DNA from 3 places in the Streptomyces sp. NPDC043878 genome. Region 3 is predicted to be linked to each of the others. Evidence: riboswitches for the same ligand, from Rfam matches in the RefSeq annotation. Region 3 holds a riboswitch; each other region holds the start of a gene.

Region 1 (6,874 bases), on a different contig from region 3:
TGAGGCGGGCTCTCAGCTCCCGCCGGTGTGCACCTGGAAGGCGGCCCGCCGCACGGCCTTGGCCAGCGCGGGGTCGGGGTGGGCGGCGGCGAGTGCGACCAGGACCTGCACCGTGCGGGGATGTCCGACCGCGCGCACCTCGTCGAGGAGCATCGGCACGGTGGGCTGCACGGCGGACTCCAGGTGCCGCACCAGCAGCGGGGCCTCCCCGTGGTCGGCGACGGCGGCCGCGGTGTCGACCCACAGCCAGGTGGCCTCCTGCCGGGTGAGGATCTCGTGCGCGTCCTCGGGGTCGATCCCGTCGTGCTCGGCCAGCCACAGCAGGGCGTAGGGCCGCAGGGTGGGCACGTCGGCCACGGCACGCACGTCGGGTTCGGCGGGAGCGCCGACGACCCGCAGCGCCTCGAAGGCGAGGCCGCGCAGCAGGGCGTCCTCGCCGCGGGCGGCCTCCAGCAGTTCGGCCACGGCGCTGCCCACGGGTCGGGCGGCGAGCCAGGCGCGGTACTCGGCGCGGGCCGCGTTCGGGCGCAACTGGGCGCAGCCGCGGAGCATGCCCTCGGCCGCCTGCTCGATGTTGCCGGCGGGGCTCTGCGCGGCGACGCAGATCTGCTCCAGCTTGACCCAGACCGCCCAGCTGCCGAGCGGGGTGAGCGTGGCCTGTCCCTCGCCGTAGGTGAGGGCGCCGACGGAGGCGAGGGCGCGCAGGGCCCACTCCAGGAGCGGGGGCAGGGGGGCGTCGGCGGGCTCCGGCGGGGCCTGCCGGGCCGGTTCGGGCTCCGGCTGGGGGCCGTAGGGGATCTCGCAGCGTTCGGTGCGCAGTTCGGTGACCCGCTGCTCCAGCAGGTCCAGGAGCTGCTCCACGGGCACGGGGCCGGCGGACAGCTGGAGGAAGGACAGCACCTGGGGCATGGCCGAGACGACCTCGGCCACGGCGGCCGGCTCGTGTCCGGAGGGCTCGGGGTGGGCGAGCGACCAGGCGTCGAACAGCGCCACCCAGCCGCGCAGCACGGCACTGTCGTCGCGGTCCCAGGCGCGCAGCCGCCAGCCGGGGCGGGCGTCGTCGCCGTGCACCTCGACGAGTCCGGCCAGGCGTGCGGTGTCCCAGTCGGCGCGGACCTGTGCGGGGGTCAGGCCGAGGTCGGCGGCGGCGCGTTCGGCGGTCGCGTCGGAGAGGGTGCCCTTGCCGTCAGGGCTGGCGCTGTCCCGGCCGGGGCGCAGGGCGGTGTCGGCCCAGTGGGCGACGCGGGCCGCGGCGGCCAGGCCGGAGCGCGCCATTCTGGCCAGCTCCGCGGGGGCCGGGGTGCCCTCCGGCGGGCGGGGGGCGGGGCGGCGCGAGCGCCGCTGGTTCATCGCTCTGGGGGCGGCGGCCAGGGGTCGCGGGCGGACGAGTCGGAGCCTGGAGTCGCGCGGGATACGGGACGTCACGGGTGCAGTCTTCCGGTTGACGGTCCGAAAACCCAAACGGAATGTCACGGGGGGCTACGGGGAGGGCCAACGCACGGGGTGTCGCGGGGGCCCGGGGCCGAGAACAAGCCAGTGGTACGGCCTTAAACGGAATCTTTCCGACCGGGGGCCCCGAGCGTGGCGCCCCGGCCGCGCTCCGGCTCCTCGGGACCCGTCGCAGCGGTGGGTCCGCCGGTGCGGCGGGCCGGTCACATCAGCGGGACGAGGAAGCGGCGCAGCGCCTCCTCGTAGGTCTTCGGGTCGGCGTTCCACATGGCCGCGTGGGGCGCGCGGCGGACGGTGTGCAGGGCGATCAGGTTGGGGCGGGTGGCGGCGAGCCGGCGCGAGAGGTCCCAGGGGGCCACGGTGTCGTCCGGCCCGTGGATGATCAGCGTCGGCGCGGCGAGCCGGTCGCTGACGGGGGCACCGGGGTCGGGGCTCAGTCCGGTGCGGCCCTGCGCGGCGCGCACGGCCAGCGGCAGCAGGGCGCCCGGGGTGTGCCGGGCGGCGGCGAGGGCGCGCAGCGTGGTCTGCCAGCTGAGCACCGGGGAGTCCAGGACGAGTCCCGCGACGCGGTTGCGCAGCCCGGAGTGGACGGCGGCGCGCAGGGCCATCGTGGCTCCGGTGGACCAGCCGAACAGGACGACCTGCCGGGCGCCCTGGTGCACGGCGTGGTGGATCGCCGCGTCCAGGTCCCGCCACTCGGTCTCGCCGAGGTGGCTCAGTCCGTCCGGGGAGCGGGGCGCGCCGGGGTCGCCGCGGTAGGCGAGGTCGAGCAGCGGGAAGCGGTGGCGGTGCAGGAGTTCCAGCACGTTCAGGGGGTGTTCGCGGGTGGCGCCCAGGCCGTGCACCGTGATGATCCAGGTGTCCCGTACGCCGGGGACGAACCAGGCGGGCAGCGAACCGAGTTCGCCGTGGATGTGGACGTCGGTGTACTCGATCCCGAGGGCGGTGGCCGGGTCGCCGACGTGCACCTGGGGGGTGAGCCAGACCTTGGCGCCGGGTCGCGGGGTGCCGTGGGTGACGCGTTCCAGGCGGCGTACGACGGTGTCGGCGGGGTGCGGGGTGCCGTCCTGGACGGGGCCGACCACGGCGTGCGTGCCGTCGCCGGCCAGGCCGTAGGTTCCGGGGCGCAGGGAGGCCAGGGACCGGGTGAGGACGATCTGCCCGGCGGCGGTGGCGTGCACGGTGAGGTGGGGTTCGGTGGGCAGCGGCCGGCCCGGCGGTGCCTTGAGCGCTGCGCCGCTGGCGTACCGGCCGGCCGCGACGCTTGCCGCGCCGGCCGCGAGGGCCACGGAGACGGCCGCGGCCGTCGCTTTGACTGTGCGCATCCGACCAGTGTCCTGGCCCGCCCCGTCCGCGGCCAGCGGGAGGACGGCCCGGAGTGATGTCCGGGGACGCGGCCTTGCGGGGGCGCGCCGGTACGGGACCCTGGTCAGGGCTGCCCGTAGCCGCGCAGCCGCTCCTGGGCCTCGGCCATCTGCCGCGGCGACAGGAGCGCCGGGTCCAGGCCGGGTACGGAGGACGCCGTCAGCCACAGGCGGCACATCCACTCCAGCTGGGCGGTGCGGTCGTACGCCTGGTCGAGGGTTGCGCCGTAGGTGATCGTGCCGTGGTTGCGCAGCAGGCAGCCGGAGCGGCCGGTCAGGGCGCGCAGCATGTTCTCGGCCAGCTCGGGGGTGCCGTACGTCGCGTAGGGGGCGACCCGGACGCTGCCGCCGAGGGCGCCGGCCATGTAGTGGATGGGCGGGAGTTCGGTGACGAGGGTGGACACGGCCGTGGCGTGCACGGCGTGGGTGTGGACGACGGCGCGGGCGTCGGTGGTGGTGTATACGGCCAGGTGCATCGGCAGTTCGCTGGTCGGCACGAGCGAGCCGAGCACCTGGCGGCCTTCGAGGTCCACGCCGACGACGTCGTCCGGGGTGAGCCGGTCGTAGGGGACGCCGGTCGGGGTGACCAGGACGGTGTCGCCGACGCGGACCGAGACGTTGCCCGAGGTGCCGACGACCAGGGCGTCCCGGACCGTTCTGCGGGCGGTCGCGACGAGGTCCGTCCAGGCGTCCGCCTCCTCGGGACGCGCGCGCCTGCCCCACGCCTCGCCGGCCTCGGGCACACCGTCCAGGCCACCCCGTGCGTCCCGCGGCTCCCGCCGTTGCTCTGCCATGCGGCGATCCTGCCAGGCGCGGGGGCCCCGTGCCGGGGACCGCGTGCACCACGCGCTGTGGGCGGCCCTCGCCACGCGCTGTGGGCGACGTCACTGCTCGATGTCGGCCGCCCGCGCACGCGTCGCGGGCGGTTCGCACCACGCGCTGTGGGCCGTCCGTGACAGGCCGGAGGCGGAAGCGCCGCCAGCGGGCCGGCCGGAGCGAAATCGCCTCACCAGGACACCCCGATGCCTGCCTCAGTTCATCTTCCGTTCACTCAGGTTGCTTACGGTCGTCCAGCCAATGACCTCGAACGATTGCCTGGGTAAATGGAAAACTTCTCGCTGATCCTCGCGATTGTGGTGGTAACCGCGCTCGCGTTCGATTTCACGAACGGTTTTCACGACACCGCCAACGCGATGGCCACGACCATCTCGACCGGTGCGCTCAAGCCCAAGGTCGCGGTGGCCATGTCCGCCGTGCTGAACCTTGTGGGTGCCTTCCTCTCCGTTGAGGTCGCCAACACGATCTCCAAGGGACTCGTCGACGAGTCCGGCATACGTCCCGAGGTCATATTCGCCGCCCTGGTCGGCGCGATCCTCTGGAACCTGCTGACCTGGCTGGTCGGACTCCCCTCCAGCTCCTCGCACGCCCTCATGGGCGGCCTGATCGGCGCCACCGTCGCCTCGGCGGGGTTCGGCGCGGTGCACGGTGACGCCCTGGTCACCAAGGTGCTGATCCCCGCGGTCGCCGCCCCGGTCGTCGCGGGCGCCGCCGCGTTCCTCGCCACGCGCCTGTCGTACACGCTCGGCAGGAAGGCCGACGGCAGGGCCGCCGCCAAGGGCTACCGCACGGGCCAGATCGCCTCCGCGGGCCTGGTCTCCCTGGCCCACGGCACCAACGACGCGCAGAAGACGATGGGCATCATCACCCTCGCCCTGGTCGCCGGCGGCGTCGTCTCCCCCGACTCCGACCCGCCCACCTGGGTCATCCTCTCCGCGGGCCTCGCCATCGCGCTCGGCACCTACCTCGGCGGCTGGCGCATCATCCGCACCATGGGCAAGGGCCTCACCGAACTCCAGCCGCAGCAGGGCTTCGCCGCCCAGACCAGCGCGGCCACGGTCATCCTGGCCTCCTCCCACCTCGGTTTCTCCCTGTCCACCACGCACTCCGTCTCCGGTTCGGTGATGGGCGCGGGCCTCGGGCGCAAGGGCGGCGTCGTGCGCTGGTCGACGGCCACCCGGATGTTCGTCGCCTGGGGCCTCACGCTCCCGGCCGCGGCCGTGGTCGGTGCTCTCGCCGAGTCCGTGACGGACCTCGGCGACTGGGGCACCGCGGTCGTCGCCGTCTTCCTGATCGCCTCCAGCGCCGCCATCTGGAAGCTGTCGCGGCGCGAGGTCATCGACCACAGCAACGTCAACGCCTCCGAGGAACCGGCCGGCGTGGTGACCACGGCGATCGCCGTCGTGGCCCCGCCGCCGGTGGGCACCGTCGCCGAGGACCTCACGGCCACGATCCCGGCCCCGGCCACCGAACCGGTGGTCCCGCCGGCCGCCACCACCGTCTGAGCCCCGCGCCCCCGGTTACGAAGGAAGAAGCAGCATGAAGATCGACTGGGCAGCCCTCGGCTCCGTCTTCGGGGTCAGCCTCGTGGTCACCGTGGCCCTCGTGGCCCTGTTCACCCTCGGCATCACCGGTCTCTCCCGCCGTGAACGCGCGGCGGCCCAGGGCGAGTCCGCGGCCCTCGCGGTCACCGGCGCGTACGTGTGCTTCGCGGCGTGCGCGGCGGCGGTGGCGTACGGCATCTCGCTGATCGTCGCCTGACCCGCCGCACCTGGACACCGAGTGGGGTGCGGGACGGATCTCCGTCCCGCACCCCACGTGTCTGTGACGCCTGGGGCCCCTCGTGTGTGGGCCTCGGCACACTCTCCCCGCGCAGGTCAACAGCAAGTTGACGGCCCTTCGGGGCCCGTGGTGGACTGCCGGAGCCATGTACGGCGGCAAGAGAGGAAGCCGGTGCGAATCCGGCGCGGTCCCGCCACTGTGACCGGGGTGTGAACCCCGGGAGCCAGGAACTCTCACCGCCGGTCTCGTCGAACCAGGGCGTGGACACCCTGAGTGAGGACACAGAGCCATGCTCGGCTGCCGTTCGAGGTCTGCCACCGGCGCTCCGCCCGACCCCTCGGCCGGCTGAGCCGATGCGTGCCGATCGCGTCTTCGCGTACGGCGCCGCCGCCGGCCTTCTCGCCGACCTGGTCCTCGGTGATCCTCGCCGTGGGCATCCGGTCGCCGCGTTCGGGCGGGCCGCCGGCGCCGTGGAACACCTGTTGTGGCGGGACCACCGGGGGTACGGCGTGCTGCACACCGCCGTCTGCGCCGGAGGCGTCGTCGGTCTGGCCGCCGTCGCCACTTCGGCGCTGCGGCCCTCCCCCGCCGCCTCCGTCGCCCTGACCGCCGCCGCCACCTGGGCCGTGGTGGGCGCCACCAGCCTCGGGCGCGAGGCGCGAGCCGTCGGCCGCGCCCTGGAGGCCGGTGACGTCGAGGCGGCCCGGGCCCGGCTGCCGCACCTGTGCGGGCGCGATCCGCAGGCCCTGGACGCCGACGGGATCGCGCGGGCCGTCGTGGAGTCCGTCGCGGAGAACACCTCGGACGCGGTCGTGGGGGCGCTGGTGTGGGGCGCGTTGGGCGGCGTGCCGGGACTCGTCGGGTTCCGGGCCGTCAACACCCTGGACGCGATGGTCGGGCACAGATCGCCCCGGTACCGGCGCTACGGATGGGCCTCCGCCCGGCTGGACGACCTCGCGGGCTGGCCGGGAGCGCGGCTGACCGCCGCCCTGACCGCCGTCGCGGGCGGGGACCCGCGGGGGGCCGTACGGGCCTGGCAGGCCGACGCGGGCCGGCATCCGAGCCCCAACGCCGGGCCCGTGGAGGCCTCGTTCGCGGGGGCGCTCGGTGTGCGGCTGGGCGGGACGTTGTCGTACGGCGGCCGGGTCGAGCGGCGGCCGGTGCTGAACGGGGAGGGACGTGCCGTGGAGGTACGGGACATCGAACGGGCCGCGCGGCTCTCCCGTCGCGTCGGCGTGCTCGCGCTCGGCGTCACCGTCGTCGCGCGGACGGCCGGTGTGCGGCTGTTCGCCGCGCGGGCCGGGAAGCGGGCCGGTAAGGGGGGCGCCTCGTGAACGGTGGTCTGCTGGTCGCCGGCACCACCTCCGACGCCGGCAAGAGCGTCGTGACCGCCGGGATCTGCCGTTGGCTGGTCCGGCAGGGGGTGCGGGTCGCGCCGTTCA
Region 2 (6,874 bases), on a different contig from region 3:
TTGCTGCCGCTGGTGACGTCGTAGAGGGCCGAGGTGTGGGTGTAGGGGTACTTGGCCGGGTAGTCGGCGCTGCCCGGGGTGCCGGCCAGCGCGTACACGCCCGCGATGATCGGCGCGGAGGCACTCGTACCGCCGTAGACCGCCCAGCCCGAGCCGCCGTAGGTGTCGTACACGGCCACGCCGGTCGCGGGGTCGGCGACCGCCGAGACGTCCGCCTCCATGCGCTTGGAGCAGCCGGTGTCGGTCTGCCAGCTCGGCTTCGGGTCGTACGCGGAGCAGCCGGAGCCGGTGCCCTCGGTGCTGCTCGTCTTCCACACCGACTCGCTCCAGCCGCGGGAGTTGGACGAGGTGGACAGCGCGGTGCCGCCGACGGCCGTCACGTACTGCGAGGTCGCCGGGTACTCGGCGCCGTACGCGGAGTCGCCGGAGGACACGGTGATGGCGACGCCCGGGTGCTTGAAGTAGGAGGTGTCCTCGCCGGTCTGGGCGGAGGACTCGTCGCCGCCCCAGCTGTTGGAGACGAACTTCGCTCCCAGCGCGACGGCCTCGTTCTCGGCGGTGCCGAGGTCGGAGTCGTTCGCCGAACTGGCCTCGACCAGAATGATGTTGCAGTTGGGGCAGACCGCGCTGACCATGTCGATGTCCAGCGCCTCCTCACCCGCCCAGCCGGTGTCGTTGGTGGGCAGCGAGGTGGTCGAACCGGTCTGGCTGACCTGCTTGAAGCAGCCGTTGGCCTTGGTGCAGGCCGACAGTCCGAACTGGGAGCGGTAGGTGGCCAGGTCGGCGGCGGCGTTGGGGTCGTTGTAGGCGTCGACCACCGCGACCGTCAGACCGGAACCGCCGGTCGAGGGCAGGTTGTACGCGCTGTGCAGGTTGGCCGGGCTGAGGCCGGAGACCGCGGCGGCGGCGTCCGCGGAGACGGCCGCGGCCAGCCGCTGCCGGATGTCGGTGCGCCGCTGCGCGAAGCAGGAGGCGTGACCGGGGGCCGGGGTGCCGCACAGACGTGTGGTCGGCACCTTCTGCCCGGCCTTGCCGGTGGCGTGGACGGCCTGCGCCGAGGGGGCGGTGAGGGCCTTGGCGTTCTGGGTGGCGCGGGAGGTGTGGGTGGCGGCGGGCGCCGCGTGCGCCGGTGCCGCGACGAGCCCCGCGAGGCTGAGCGCGAGGGCGGGCAGGGCGGCGGCCAGGAGTCTTCGCGGGCTCCGCCTGGACTTACCGGTGTGCGTCTGACGCATGGGGTACTGCCTCCGTCGTGGGAGTGGGGATCTCGACGCTGGTGGCAGGCCTGTGACGCGCGTAGCGGCGGCGGGGCGCGATGCCGTCATGGGCATGACACTTCTGGCGTCCTGTGATGCCGCCGTGCGGTGTCGTTGTGGGTGACATGACAGAACGGCCAGAACGTATCCGGGGCCCGTGCGGCGCGGATAGCGGCGCCGGGAGAACTTTGCCGCTCCATAAGGGGTCCATGGACGGCCCATGGATGCTCCATGGGCCGTCCGAAGCCTGGGGGGCTTCCGGAGCGTCAGAAGTCCTCGTCGAGGTCGACCGTCCCCTCCACCGCGACCTGGTACGCCGACGGGCGCCGCTCGAAGAAGTTCGTCAGTTCCTGGACGCCCTGCAACTCCATGAAGGAGAAGGGGTTTTCGGAGCCGTAGAGGGGGGCGAAACCGAGCCGGGTGAGCCGCTGGTCCGCGACGCACTCCAGGTACTGGCGCATCGACTCGGTGTTCATGCCGGGCAGGCCGTCGCCGCAGAGGTCGCGGGAGAACTGCAGCTCCGCCTCGACGGCCTCCCGGATCATGTCCGTTACCTGGTCCCGGAGTTGGTCGTCGAAGAGGTCCGGCTCCTCCTTGCGGACGGTGTCGACCACCTCGAAGGCGAAGGACATGTGCATCGTCTCGTCGCGGAAGACCCAGTTCGTCCCCGTGGCCAGTCCGTGCAGCAGACCCCGGCTGCGGAACCAGTAGACGTAGGCGAACGCGCCGTAGAAGAAGAGGCCCTCGATGCAGGCGGCGAAGCAGATCAGGTTGAGGAGGAAGCGGCGGCGGTCGGCGCGGGTCTCCAGGCGGTCGAGTTTCTCGACCGAGTCCATCCAGCGGAAGCAGAACTCCGCCTTCTCGCGGATGGAGGGGATGTTCTCCACCGCCGCGAAGGCCGCCGCGCGGTCCTCCGGATCGGGCAGGTAGGTGTCCAGCAGCGTCAGGTAGAACTGGACGTGTACCGCTTCCTCGAAGAGCTGCCTGCTCAGATACAGGCGCGCCTCGGGGGAGTTGATGTGCTTGTAGAGGGTCAGCACCAGGTTGTTCGCCACGATGGAGTCGCCCGTCGCGAAGAACGCGACCAGCCGGCCGATCATGTGCTGCTCGCCGGGCGAGAGTTTCGCCAGGTCCGACACGTCGGAGGCGAGGTCGACCTCCTCCACGGTCCAGGTGTTCCTGATGGCGTCCCGGTAGCGCTCGTAGAAGTCGGGGTAGCGCATGGGACGCAGGGTGAGTTCGAAGCCCGGGTCGAGCAGGTTCTTGGTGGTGTCGGCGGTCATTACTGGCAGGCCTCGCAGGACTCGGGGTTCTCAAGGGAGCAGGCGACGGCGTCGGGGTCGGCGGCCTGCTGGAGGGGGACGGCGGGTTCCGGCTGTGCCTGGGCGCGGGCCGCGCGGGCGATGCGGGTCGCCGGGCGCGAGCGCAGGTAGTACGTCGTCTTCAGGCCCGACCGCCAGGCGTAGGCGTACATCGAGGAGAGCTTGCCGATGGTCGGTGTCTCCAGGAAGAGGTTCAGTGACTGGGCCTGGTCCAGGAACGGGGTGCGGGCGGCGGCCATGTCGATCAGGCCGCGCTGCGGGAGTTCCCAGGCCGTGCGGTACAGGGCGCGTACGTCCTCGGGGATCCAGGTGAAGCCGCTCACCGAGCCGTTCGCGTCGCGCAGCGCCTCACGGGTGCGCGCGTCCCAGACGCCCAGCTCCTTCAGGTCCCGCACCAGGTAGGAGTTGACCTGGAGGAACTCGCCCGACAGGGTCTCGCGCTTGAAGAGGTTGGAGACCTGCGGCTCGATGCACTCGTAGGCGCCGGCGATCGAGGCGATGGTGGCGGTGGGCGCGATCGCGAGCAGCAGCGAGTTGCGCATGCCGACGGCCGCGATCCGCTCGCGCAGGGCCGCCCAGCGCTCCGGCCAGGTGAACTCCGCGTCGAAGTGGTCGGGATGCAGCACGCCCCGGGCGGTACGGGTCTTGTCCCAGGCCGGCAGCGGGCCGTTGCGCTCGGCGAGGTCGGCGGACGCCTCGTACGCGGCGAGCATGACGCGCTCGGCGATGCGCGTGGACAGCGCCTTCGCGGCCGGTGAGTCGAAGGGCAGGCGCAGCTGGAAGAAGACGTCCTGGAGGCCCATGACGCCGAGGCCCACCGGGCGCCATCTGGCGTTGGAGCGGCCGGCCTGCTCGGTCGGGTAGAAGTTGATGTCGACGACCCGGTCGAGGAAGGTGACGGCGGTGCGGACCGTCGCGTCCAGCCGCTCCCAGTCGACGTCCCGGGCCGCCGGGTCCACGAACGCGCCCAGGTTGACCGACCCGAGGTTGCAGACCGCCGTCTCCCCGTCGTCGGTGACCTCCAGGATCTCGGTGCACAGGTTGGAGGAGTGGACCACGTGGCCGGGTTCGGCCGTCTGGTTGGCGGTGCGGTTGGCCGCGTCCTTGAAGGTCATCCAGCCGTTGCCGGTCTGCGCGAGGGTGCGCATCATGCGGCCGTACAGGTCGCGGGCCGGCAGGGTCCGGCGCGCGAGGCCCGCGGCCTCCGCCCGGCGGTAGGCGGCGTCGAACTCCGCGCCCCACAGGTCGACGAGTTCCGGCACGTCGGCGGGGGAGAACAGCGACCACTGGCCGTCCGTGTCGACCCGGCGCATGAACTCGTCGGGGACCCAGTGCGCGAGGTTGAGGTTGTGCGTACGGCGGGCGTCCTCGCCGGTGTTGTCGCGCAGTTCCAGGAACTCCTCGATGTCGGAGTGCCAGGTCTCCAGGTAGACCGCGGCGGCGCCCTTGCGCCGGCCGCCCTGGTTCACGGCGGCGACCGAGGCGTCCAGGGTCTTGAGGAACGGGACGATGCCGTTGGAGTGCCCGTTGGTACCCCGGATCAGTGAACCGCGGGCGCGGACGCGGGAGTAGGACAGGCCGATGCCGCCGGCGTGCTTGGAGAGGCGGGCGACCTGGTGGTAGCGGTCGTAGATGGAGTCCAGTTCGTCCAGCGGGGAGTCGAGGAGGTAGCAGGACGACATCTGGGGGTGGCGGGTGCCGGAGTTGAAGAGCGTGGGGGAGGAGGGGAGGTAGTCGAGCCGGCTCATGAGCCCGTAGAGCGCGGCGACCTCGTCCAGGGAGCGTGCGGTGTCGTCCTCCGCGAGGCCGCTGGCGACCCGCAGCATGAAGTGCTGCGGTGTCTCGATGACCTGACGGGTGATCGGGTGCCGGAGCAGGTAGCGGCTGTGCAGGGTGCGCAGGCCGAAGTAGCCGAAGCGGTCGTCGGCCCTGGGGTCGACGAGGGCGTCGAGGCGGTCGGCGTGGACGCGGACGAACTCGGCGGTGCGGTCGGCGAGAAGTCCCTCGCGGTGTCCGACCGCGACCGACTCGGTGAACGTGGTGACGCCCTGCGAGGCGGCTTCCGCGGTGATGCTCAGGGTGAGCAGCCGGGCGGCCAGCTTCGAGTAGGCGGGGTCCTCGGAGATGAGACCTGCCGCGGCCTCGGTCGCCAGCTCCCGCAGTTCCGCAGTGTCCGCCCGCGCGGACCGGCCGCGCAGGGCTGCGGCGGCGACCCGGCCGGGGTCGGCGTCGGGGAGGTCGGCGGTCAGCCCGGTCAGGGTCCGCAGCAGCGCGGCTCTGGGGCCGTCGTCGGCCACGGGGTCGGCTGTCGCTGAGGCCGGTTCGGCTGGCGCGATGGTCACGTGGGGCTCTCCCTCGCTCGGCACGGGGCCTTGCGGAAGGGGGCAGCTCGCGAGCGCGCGCGGCGTCGCGTCCACCGGCCCATTCCACGAGGCCCGGACGTCCTGGCGGCCCGGCCGGACGGCCGGGCGCCACTGTCGGCAGGTGCTCGGACTTGAGTCTCGTACGCGGATATGCGCGCATGAGTACACCGTTGCGGGACAGTTCCGGATTCGCACCGGATTCCCCTGCGGCGACAGCGAGCATGAGCATACATCTTGTGCCGGGCCGCAGTTGCACCCCCAGATGTTGTGTCCTGTCGGCTTCGGAGCGTGTCCGGGCGTCCACGGGCGGAGTGCGGCGGCGAGGTGGGGGACACGGCTGCGGGCCGCCGGAGACGCTCCGGCGCCCCGCTGTCGGACAGGTCCTCGGGTCAGTGCGCGGTGCCCGCCGTGGCCGGGGGCAGCTCCACCTCCACGCCCGGGTCGCCCGCGTCCGCCGTGTAGTCCTGCGGCCGGGTCTCGTCGATGCCGTCGGGGGCCTTCGCCGCCTTCAGCGCGAAGGTGAGGACCACCGTGACGACGAGGTTCAGCACGAACGCCGTCAGACCGATGTAGCCGATCTCCCCGATGCCGGGGATCTCCTTGGCCGAGCCGCCGAAGTGCTTCTGGGTGGGGGAGGCGACGCCGTACGCGGCGAAGGTGCCGTAGACCATGCCGACCGCCCAGCCGGCCAGCAGCGCCCAGCGGTGGAACCAGCGGGTGAAGAGGCCGCCGACCAGCGCCGGGAAGGTCTGGAGGATCCAGATGCCGCCCAGCAGCTGGAAGTTGATCGCCACCGTCTTGTCCATGGTCAGCACGAAGACCAGCGCGCCCACCTTCACCAGCAGCGAGACCAGCTTGGAGACCTTGGTCTCCTGCGCGGGTGTCGCGTCGGGCCTGATGAAGTCCCTGTAGATGTTGCGGGTGAAAAGGTTCGCGGCCGCGATCGACATGATCGCCGCCGGGACGAGCGCGCCGATGCCGATCGCGGCGAACGCGACGCCCGCGAACCAGTCCGGGAACATGTTCTCGAACAGCTGCGGGATCGCCAACTGCCCGTTGGTGACCTTGACTCCGGCCGCGATCGCCATGAAGCCGAGCAGGGCCAGCAGGCCGAGCATCAGCGAGTACAGCGGCAGGATCGTGGTGTTGCGGCGGATCACCTCACGACTGCGCGAGGACAGCGTCGCCGTGATCGAGTGCGGGTACATGAACAGGGCGAGGGCGGAGCCCAGCGCCAGGGTGGCGTACGTCCACTGTCCCGCCTCGGCCGGGACCAGCGCCCCGCGCGGTTTGCCCGTCGCCGGGTTGGTCTGGCTGAACGCCTCGCCGGCCTTGGCGAAGATGTCGTCGAAGCCGCCCAGCTTGATCGGGATGTAGATGATCGCCACCGCGATGACGACGTAGATCAGCCCGTCCTTCACGAACGCGATCAGCGCGGGCGCCCGCAGTCCCGACGAGTAGGTGTAGGCGGCCAGTACGCCGAAGGCGATCAGCAGGGGCAGGTCCTTCACGAACCAGTTGGTGTTCTCCCCGCCGCCCACGCCCATCACGTCCAGCACGGCCTGGATGCCGACCAGTTGGAGCGCGATGTACGGCATCGTCGCCAGGATGCCGGTGACGGCCACCGCCAGCGACAGGCCCTTGGAGCCGAACCGGCCGCGCACGAAGTCCGAGGTGGTGACGTATCCGTGCTTGTGCGAGACCGACCACAGGCGCGGCAGGAACGTGAAGATCAGCGGGTACACCAGGATCGTGTACGGGACGGCGAAGAAGCCCGCCGCGCCGGCCGCGTAGACCGCCGCGGGCACCGCGACGAAGGTGTACGCCGTGTAGAGGTCGCCGCCGAGCAGGAACCAGGTGACCCAGGTGCCGAACGACCGTCCGCCCAGGCCCCATTCGTCGAGGCTGTGCTCGTTCTCCGCCTTGCGCCAGCGCG
Region 3 (6,874 bases):
TCGCCCTCGCCGACGACCTGCACGCAGTTGTGGTTGAGCGTTCCGCCGCCGGGCGCCTGCTGCACCCACAGGCGGCCGGCCCCGGTCGCCTTGCGCACCAGTGCCTCGACACGCCCCAGTTCGGCCGCGTCGAGGCCGGGCATGGCCCGCAGTCCCGGCCAGCTCTCGGGTTTGTGGGGGTGGCCCTCGATCCAGTCGTCCTTGGCGAGGCACCGCTCGCGGACGGCGTCCGGATCGGACAGGACGTCGTCCAGGACCCAGTAGTCGCGCCCCTTGGTGGGCTTGCGGTAGGGCAGGACGGGAAGGGCGGGACGAGCCGTGGGGAGGCGGGGAGGCTGTGGGGGCATGCGGCCGAATGTAGGACGGGGGATCGTCTCGACTCTCCCGCAGCGCGGTCAACATTCCGTCAACTCGCGCGTGCACCTAGTGACTTATGCGCCCTTTGACCACCGGCACCGGACGGCCGCACGCGGTCCGGCTGAGGCCCTCGTCACAGCACCCGGCCTCACTCTTTACCAATTCAAAAGGTTTCCGGTGGCGCCGCCTCCGTATTTCCCTGCGTCCGACCCGCCTGACGGCGGGACCGCCACGAGGCAGGAGGCATGGTGCGCTTTTCGCGGAACGCGACGGGAACGATCTTCGTGGGCGGTGCCCTCGGCCTGACCCTTGCCGCGCTGGCCTATCCGTCGATGCTGGGTCTCAGCACCGTCTCCAGTGCGCCGGACCGGATCATCGCCCAGACGCAGTGGGGGCCGCTGACGGAGTCCGACCGGGACTTCGTGGTCAAGGTGCGCGCGGCGGGGCTGTGGGAGTACCCGGTCGGTCAGATCGGCCTGCAGAAGGGGACCACCAAGGGGGTCCTCACGGCGAGCCAGCACCTGATCGACGGGCACGCCGGGCTCGACGCGACCTGCCGCAAGATCGCCCCCATGCTCAACATCACGCTCCCCAACGTGGCGAGCCCGCAGCAGCAGGGCTTCGTGTCGCAGCTGAGCGCGGACACCGGCAAGCAGTTCGACGTGGACTTCGCCAACATCCTGCGCGTGACGCACGGGTCGATCTTCAACACGGTTGCGAAGATCCGCTCCACCACCAAGAACTCCCTGGTGCGGGCGCTGGCCGACCAGGCCAACGTGACCGTCCTGGACCACATCACGGTCATGGAGAAGACCGGTCTGGTCAACTTCGACCAGGCGCTCTTCACGCAGACCACCCCGCCGAAGCTGCCCAAGACGGACCTGACGCCGCCGGCCCCGCCGGCCGGTCAGCCGGAGGTCGTCCTCACCCCGCCGGCGAACAGCACCCAGACCCCGCAGCCGCTGCCGACCGTGGGGTGACGGCCGGCCCCCGCGGGCCCCTGCCCCGCCGTCGGCCGCCCCCGCTAACTCCCGAGCCACACGGTCGTGTCCGGGCCCAGCAGGCCGCCCTCCAGCGGCCCGCTGGTCAGCAGTACCTCCCCGGCCGGCAGCGGGACCGCCTGGTCCGACAGGTTCGCCGCACAGCGCCAGCCCTCGTGCCGGGCGAAGTGCAGGATCCCGGGCGGGACGTCGTCCGTCCAGGCCAGCGTCTCCCCGTCGAGCAGCTTGCGGCGCAGCCTCAGGGCCGTGCGGTAGAGCTCCAGCGTCGAGCCCTCGACCCCGTCCTGGGCCTCGACGGCGTACGCCGCGAAGCTCTCCGGCTGCGGCAGCCAGGCCGCGCCCGTCCCGAAGCCGTACGACGGTCCCGTGCGCGTCCACGGCAGCGGCACCCGGCAGCCGTCGCGCCCCTTGCGGACCCGGCCCGTCTGCTCCCAGATCGGGTCCTGGAGGACCTCGAAGGGCAGGTCGGCGACCTCGGGCAGACCGAGTTCCTCGCCCTGGTAGACGTACGCCGATCCGGGCAGCGCCAGCATCAGCAGCGTGGCCGCCCGGGCCCGGCGCAGGCCCGCCACCGGGTCGACGGCGGGGGCGTGGCCGCCGGACAGCAGCCAGGCGTTGTCGTCGGTGCCCGGCGGGAGCATCAGACGGGAGGCGTGCCGGACGACGTCGTGGTTGGACAGGACCCAGGTGGCCGACGCCCCGGCCGACGCGGCCGTGTCCAGCGAGTCGGTGACGACCTGGCGCAGTTGGGCCGCGTCCCAGCCCGCCTGGAGGTACTCGAAGTTGAAGGCCTGGCCGAGTTCGTCGGGCCGGGCGTACAGCGCGCGCCGGGCGCCCGGCACCCATGCCTCGGCGACCGCGGTGCGGGGCGGGCGGTAGGCGTCGAAGACGGTCCGCCAGTCGCGGTAGATCTCGTGCACCTCGTCGCGGTCGTAGAAGGGGTGCGTGCCGGGCGGGAGGGTGGCGAGCGCGGCCTCGCCGGTGGTCTCCGCGGTGCCGAGGTCGCGCAGCGGCTCGCCGAGGTCCTTGGCCAGGGCGTGCGCGACATCGACGCGGAAGCCGTCGACCCCGCGGTCGGACCAGAACCGCAGGGTGGTCCGGAAGTCGGCGCGGACCTCGTCGTTGTCCCAGTTCAGGTCGGGCTGTTGGGGGGCGAACAGGTGCAGGTACCACTGGCCGTCCGGCACCCGGCGCCAGGCGCTGCCGCCGAACACGGACTGCCAGTCGGTGGGCGGCAGTTCGCCGTGCGCGCCGCGGCCGTCGCGGAAGACGTACCGGTCGCGGGCGGCGGAGCCGGGCCCCGCCCGCAGGGCCTCCTGGAACCAGACGTGCTGGTGCGAGGTGTGGTTCGGCACCAGGTCGACGATCACCTTCAGGCCCAGCCGGTGGGCCTCGGCGACCATGGCGGCGAAGTCGTCGAGAGTGCCCAGGCGCGGGTCGACGTCGCGGTGGTCGGCGATGTCGTAGCCGCCGTCGGCGAGCTCCGAGGGGTAGAAGGGGCTCAGCCACAGCGCGTCGACGCCGAGCGCGGCGAGGTGGGTCAGGCGCCGGGTGACGCCCCGGATGTCACCGAGCCCGTCACCGTCGGCGTCGGCGAAGCTGCGCGGGTAGACCTGGTAGACGACGGCCTGCCGCCACCAGTCGGGATCCTTGCCGGAGAGGTCGGGCGTGGTGCGAACGGTCACGCGTGTTCCTCCGTGCTGGGTGTGGGCGGATGCCGTGCGGCCAGGGGGCGTATGACCGGATGCCGTACGACCGGATGCCGTACGGGCGATATCCAGAACCCTGTCCACTTGGCCGGAAAAGTGAACATCCGGCCTGCCTCCCCACGGCCCGGAGCGAGGTGTTCCCTATGTGGGGGAATGGTGATGACCGACTCAACCCGCTTTGCATCGGCGCAGGTTGACAGCCCTGAGCCGAGAGATCCACGATGTCCGCACGCTGTGGCGCATGTGACCTATGAGCCCAGTGTTTCTTCGGGTTACTCACCCCCTGCACACGCCAAGATGGGATACGCATGTCCATAGCGAGACGTGTCACCGTGCGCCGCCTGCTGGGGACGGGCGCCGCGACGCTCGCCCTCTGTACCGCCTCCGTCGCCGCCGCCTCGGGCGCCTTCGCCACCGGCACGCCCGGCGGTGACGGCTGGAAGTCCGCCGACGGCTACCGGCCGGGATCGGGCGCGGGCACGATCACGGAGACCGACCGCTGCCAGTTCTCGCTCGACGGCACGAACTTCTACGACTCCGTGAAGGTCGACGACCAGAACCTGCGGCCCACCGACGACGGCAAGGTCCACATCAAGGTCCGTACCGCCGGCGACGCCACCACCTGCACCGCCTCCCTGGCCTCCTACCTCGCCCACGGGTCCAGCTTCCGCACCTCCGGCGAGCAGGTCTTCGTCGACTTCGACAGCGTGACGGTCAAGCCCGGCCAGACCGAGTCCCTCGACATCGCCGTGCCGGACGCGGGCTGCTTCGCGCAGATCGACCTCTACCGGGGCGCGGTCAGGTTCGACGGCGAACTCGACGCGAAGGACGGCTTCGAACACGGCGACCTGCCCAAGGGCCCCGACCACCCGGTCATCAAGGACAAGCTGATCGCGGCCTGGAACGGCGGCACGAAGGAGTGCACGACGGCCCCCTCCCAGACGCCGTCCACGCCGACGCCGACCCCGGCGGCCCCGGGGTCCTCCGAGCCCTCGCAGCCCGCGCAGGAGTCCACGCCGCCGGCGGACGAGACGCCGTCGACGGACTCTCCGACCCCGACTCCGGCCACCTCCGAGTCCACCACCGCGCCGGCCACCACGCCCGACGGTGGCGGTGACGACCTCGCCGAGACCGGTGCGAGCAGCACGACGGGGCCGATCGCGATCGGGGCGGCGGTGCTGCTGGCCGGCGGCGCGGGCCTGGTGATCGTGACGCGTCGGCGTCGGGGCACGGGTGCGTGAACCGTTCCAGGGGGCTCAGCCCCCTGGACCCCCGCTCCTCGAACGCCCGAGGGGCTGGGAATCAACGCGCCGGCGGGGCGGAGAACGCCGCGCCGGCGCGGCTGAGGACTAGGGGCGGGCCTGGTCGAGCAGGGTGGCGACGGTTTCGTCGACCAGCCGGTAGCGCACGATCCGGCCCTCCTTCTCGCCCTCCACCACCCCCGCCGCCCGCAGCAGCCTGAGCGCCTGCGAGACGGCGGGGTCGTTCATCCCGGTCGCGATCGCCAGGTCGGACACGGCGAGCGGTCCGGTGCGGTGCAGGGCCAGCAGCAGGGCGAGCCGCCGGGGCTCCCCGAGCAGCGAGAAGCGGTCGGCCCAGGTGCGGACGTGGCCGGGTTCACCGATGGCGGCGATGGCGTCGCACACCCGGTGGCCGTCGATGGTGCGCCGGTCCGCGCGGTCGGCCGGGACGAGATGCATGGCGTCATCCTCGCAGGCCCACCGTGTGATCTTCCATACCTGCGCAGGTGCGCAGCTATGCAGCGGACCGTCCGCCGTCCTACGGTGGGCGGGCCGTGGTGTTCGGGAAGCCGGTGACGACCCCTCAAAGGTCCATGCCGGCGCGGCCCTCGCCACTGTGATCGGGGAGTTTCCGGCCCACCGTCCCGCGAGGGACAGCCACTGGTCGCCGCAGGGTGACCGGGAAGGCGGGCCGGCGGCGTATCACCCGTAAGCCAGGAGACCGGCCACGGCATCTCACGAAGTGATCCACGAGGTGCTGGAGCGTGACCGCATGACCCTGCCCGAGCCTGCCCAGGCGTCCGGACCCGCGTCCTTCAAGTGGCGCCGGGAGGACACCGTCAAGACCGCCGGCCTGCTGACGGCCGTGGCCGTCCTGCACGTCGTCGCCTTCGGCATCCTGTTCCTGCTCGTCGTCCCGGAGCACTACGAGGTCGGGACCAAGGCGTTCGGCGTCGGCCTCGGTGTCACCGCCTACACCCTCGGCATGCGGCACGCCTTCGACGCCGACCACATCGCCGCCATCGACAACACCACCCGCAAACTGATGGCCGACGGCAAGCGGCCGGTGTCGGTGGGCTTCTGGTTCGCGCTCGGCCACTCCAGCGTGGTGGTCCTGCTCGCCGCGCTGATCGCCGGCGGCACACAGCTCGCGGGCCGGGTCATGAACGAGGGCTCGCGCACTCACCAGGCCCTCGGCTTCATGGGGACGACCATCTCGGGGACGTTCCTCTACCTGATCGCCGCCCTCAACCTGGTCGCTCTGCTCGGCATCCTGAAGGTCTTCAAAGCGATGCGCGCGGGCACCTACGACGAGCGGGAACTCGAACAGCACCTGGACGCACGAGGGTTCATGAACCGCATCCTCGGCCGGCTCACCAAGTCCATCAGCCGCCCCGGGCAGATGTTCCCGCTCGGCTTCCTCTTCGGTCTGGGCTTCGACACCGCCACCGAGGTCACGCTGATGGTGATGGCCGGCTCGGGCGCGGCGGCCGGCCTGCCCTGGTACGCGATCCTGTGCCTGCCGCTGCTGTTCGCCGCCGGCATGAGCCTGTTCGACACCCTCGACGGCACCTTCATGAACTTCGCCTACCAGTGGGCCTTCTCCAACCCCGTGCGCAAGGTGTTCTACAACCTGACCATCACCGGTCTGTCCATCGCCGTCGCGTTCTTCATCGGCACCATCGAACTGGTCGGCGTCCTGCACGAGAAGCTCGACCTGCGCGACGACCTCAGCGGCTGGATCGCCGGCCTCGACCTGGACAACGTCGGCTACGTCATCGTCGGCCTGTTCGTGGTGGTGTGGGCGGCGGCCGTGACCTACTGGAAGGTCGCCAAGGTGGAGCAGCGCTGGGCGGTACGGCCGGCCGACAGCCGCTAGTGCCGCGACAGGCAACGGGTCCGGACCGGGCCGCCCCGGGGGGGCCTACGCGCCCTCGACCGTCGTCAGCCACAGCTTCACGTACCGCTCCACGTCCACGCCCAGGCCGACGTCCACCAGGGTCTGCTCCCGCGGGCCCTCGTGGATCTCGGACTCGCCGGGGCGCGGACGGCGGTCGACGAGGGTCTGGCCGCGGGTCGGGCCCGGAGCCAACGCGACCTCCACCGGCAGGCGTTCGGTGGTCAGCCCCGCCGGGTCGACGACGGCGCAGACCGCGCCCGCGTCGCCGAGACCGCCCGTCGGGGTGGGGTCGCCCGAGGTGGCCGGGTCGCGGTGGGCGAGCAGCTCACCGGCCAGCCGCAGCCGGGGTTCGGCGCTGGCACGCAGCCGCTGCACGTCCCCGGCCGGCACCAGGACCCGCTGGAACACGTCGAGGCCGTACATGGTGATCGGCACCCCCGCGGTGAGCAGGACCGCCGCCGCCTCCGGGTCGTGCCACACGTTGAACTCGGCGACCGGCGTGGCGTTCCCGGTCGCGACCGCGCCGCCCATGAACACGATCCGCTCGATGTTCCGCACCACCTCCGGGTGCGTCCTGAGCAGCAGCGCGATGTTCGTCAGCGGTGCCGTCGGGATGAGGGTGACCGGGCGCGGAGAGGCGAGGATCTCGCGGCGCAGCAGCGTCAC

Evidence for each region. A riboswitch is a leader RNA that binds a small molecule or an ion and turns the genes downstream of it on or off. The one in region 3 is predicted to bind cobalamin.
Region 1: linked by a shared signal. The riboswitch ahead of AC07AZ_RS30240 (cobalamin biosynthesis protein) and the one ahead of nicT (Nickel transporter NicT) in region 3 are both predicted to bind cobalamin.
Region 2: linked by a shared signal. The riboswitch ahead of AC07AZ_RS24780 (ribonucleoside-diphosphate reductase subunit alpha) and the one ahead of nicT (Nickel transporter NicT) in region 3 are both predicted to bind cobalamin.

The regions. Positions count from the first base shown of each region.
Region 1 covers NZ_JBWKDW010000026.1:55,296-62,169, forward strand. Annotated here, with positions in the region: gene AC07AZ_RS30210 (VOC family protein) at 1-3, shown strand, start outside; gene AC07AZ_RS30215 (hypothetical protein) at 13-1,425, opposite strand; gene AC07AZ_RS30220 (alpha/beta hydrolase) at 1,653-2,774, opposite strand; gene AC07AZ_RS30225 (class II aldolase/adducin family protein) at 2,879-3,607, opposite strand; gene AC07AZ_RS30230 (inorganic phosphate transporter) at 3,917-5,155, shown strand; gene AC07AZ_RS30235 (hypothetical protein) at 5,190-5,411, shown strand; cobalamin riboswitch at 5,546-5,684, shown strand; gene AC07AZ_RS30240 (cobalamin biosynthesis protein) at 5,786-6,766, shown strand; gene AC07AZ_RS30245 (cobyric acid synthase) at 6,763-6,874, shown strand, end outside.
Region 2 covers NZ_JBWKDW010000018.1:156,879-163,752, reverse strand. Annotated here, with positions in the region: gene AC07AZ_RS24790 (putative Ig domain-containing protein) at 1-1,232, opposite strand, end outside; gene AC07AZ_RS24785 (ribonucleotide-diphosphate reductase subunit beta) at 1,520-2,536, opposite strand; gene AC07AZ_RS24780 (ribonucleoside-diphosphate reductase subunit alpha) at 2,536-4,917, opposite strand; cobalamin riboswitch at 5,037-5,202, opposite strand; gene mctP (monocarboxylate uptake permease MctP) at 5,328-6,874, opposite strand, start outside.
Region 3 covers NZ_JBWKDW010000002.1:377,065-383,938, reverse strand. Annotated here, with positions in the region: gene AC07AZ_RS05455 (DUF6445 family protein) at 1-347, opposite strand, end outside; gene AC07AZ_RS05450 (DUF4142 domain-containing protein) at 642-1,337, shown strand; gene AC07AZ_RS05445 (glycoside hydrolase family 13 protein) at 1,382-3,043, opposite strand; gene AC07AZ_RS05440 (LAETG motif-containing sortase-dependent surface protein) at 3,376-4,308, shown strand; gene AC07AZ_RS05435 (ArsR/SmtB family transcription factor) at 4,417-4,767, opposite strand; cobalamin riboswitch at 4,847-5,052, shown strand; gene nicT (Nickel transporter NicT) at 5,081-6,187, shown strand; gene AC07AZ_RS05425 (nucleoside hydrolase) at 6,233-6,874, opposite strand, start outside.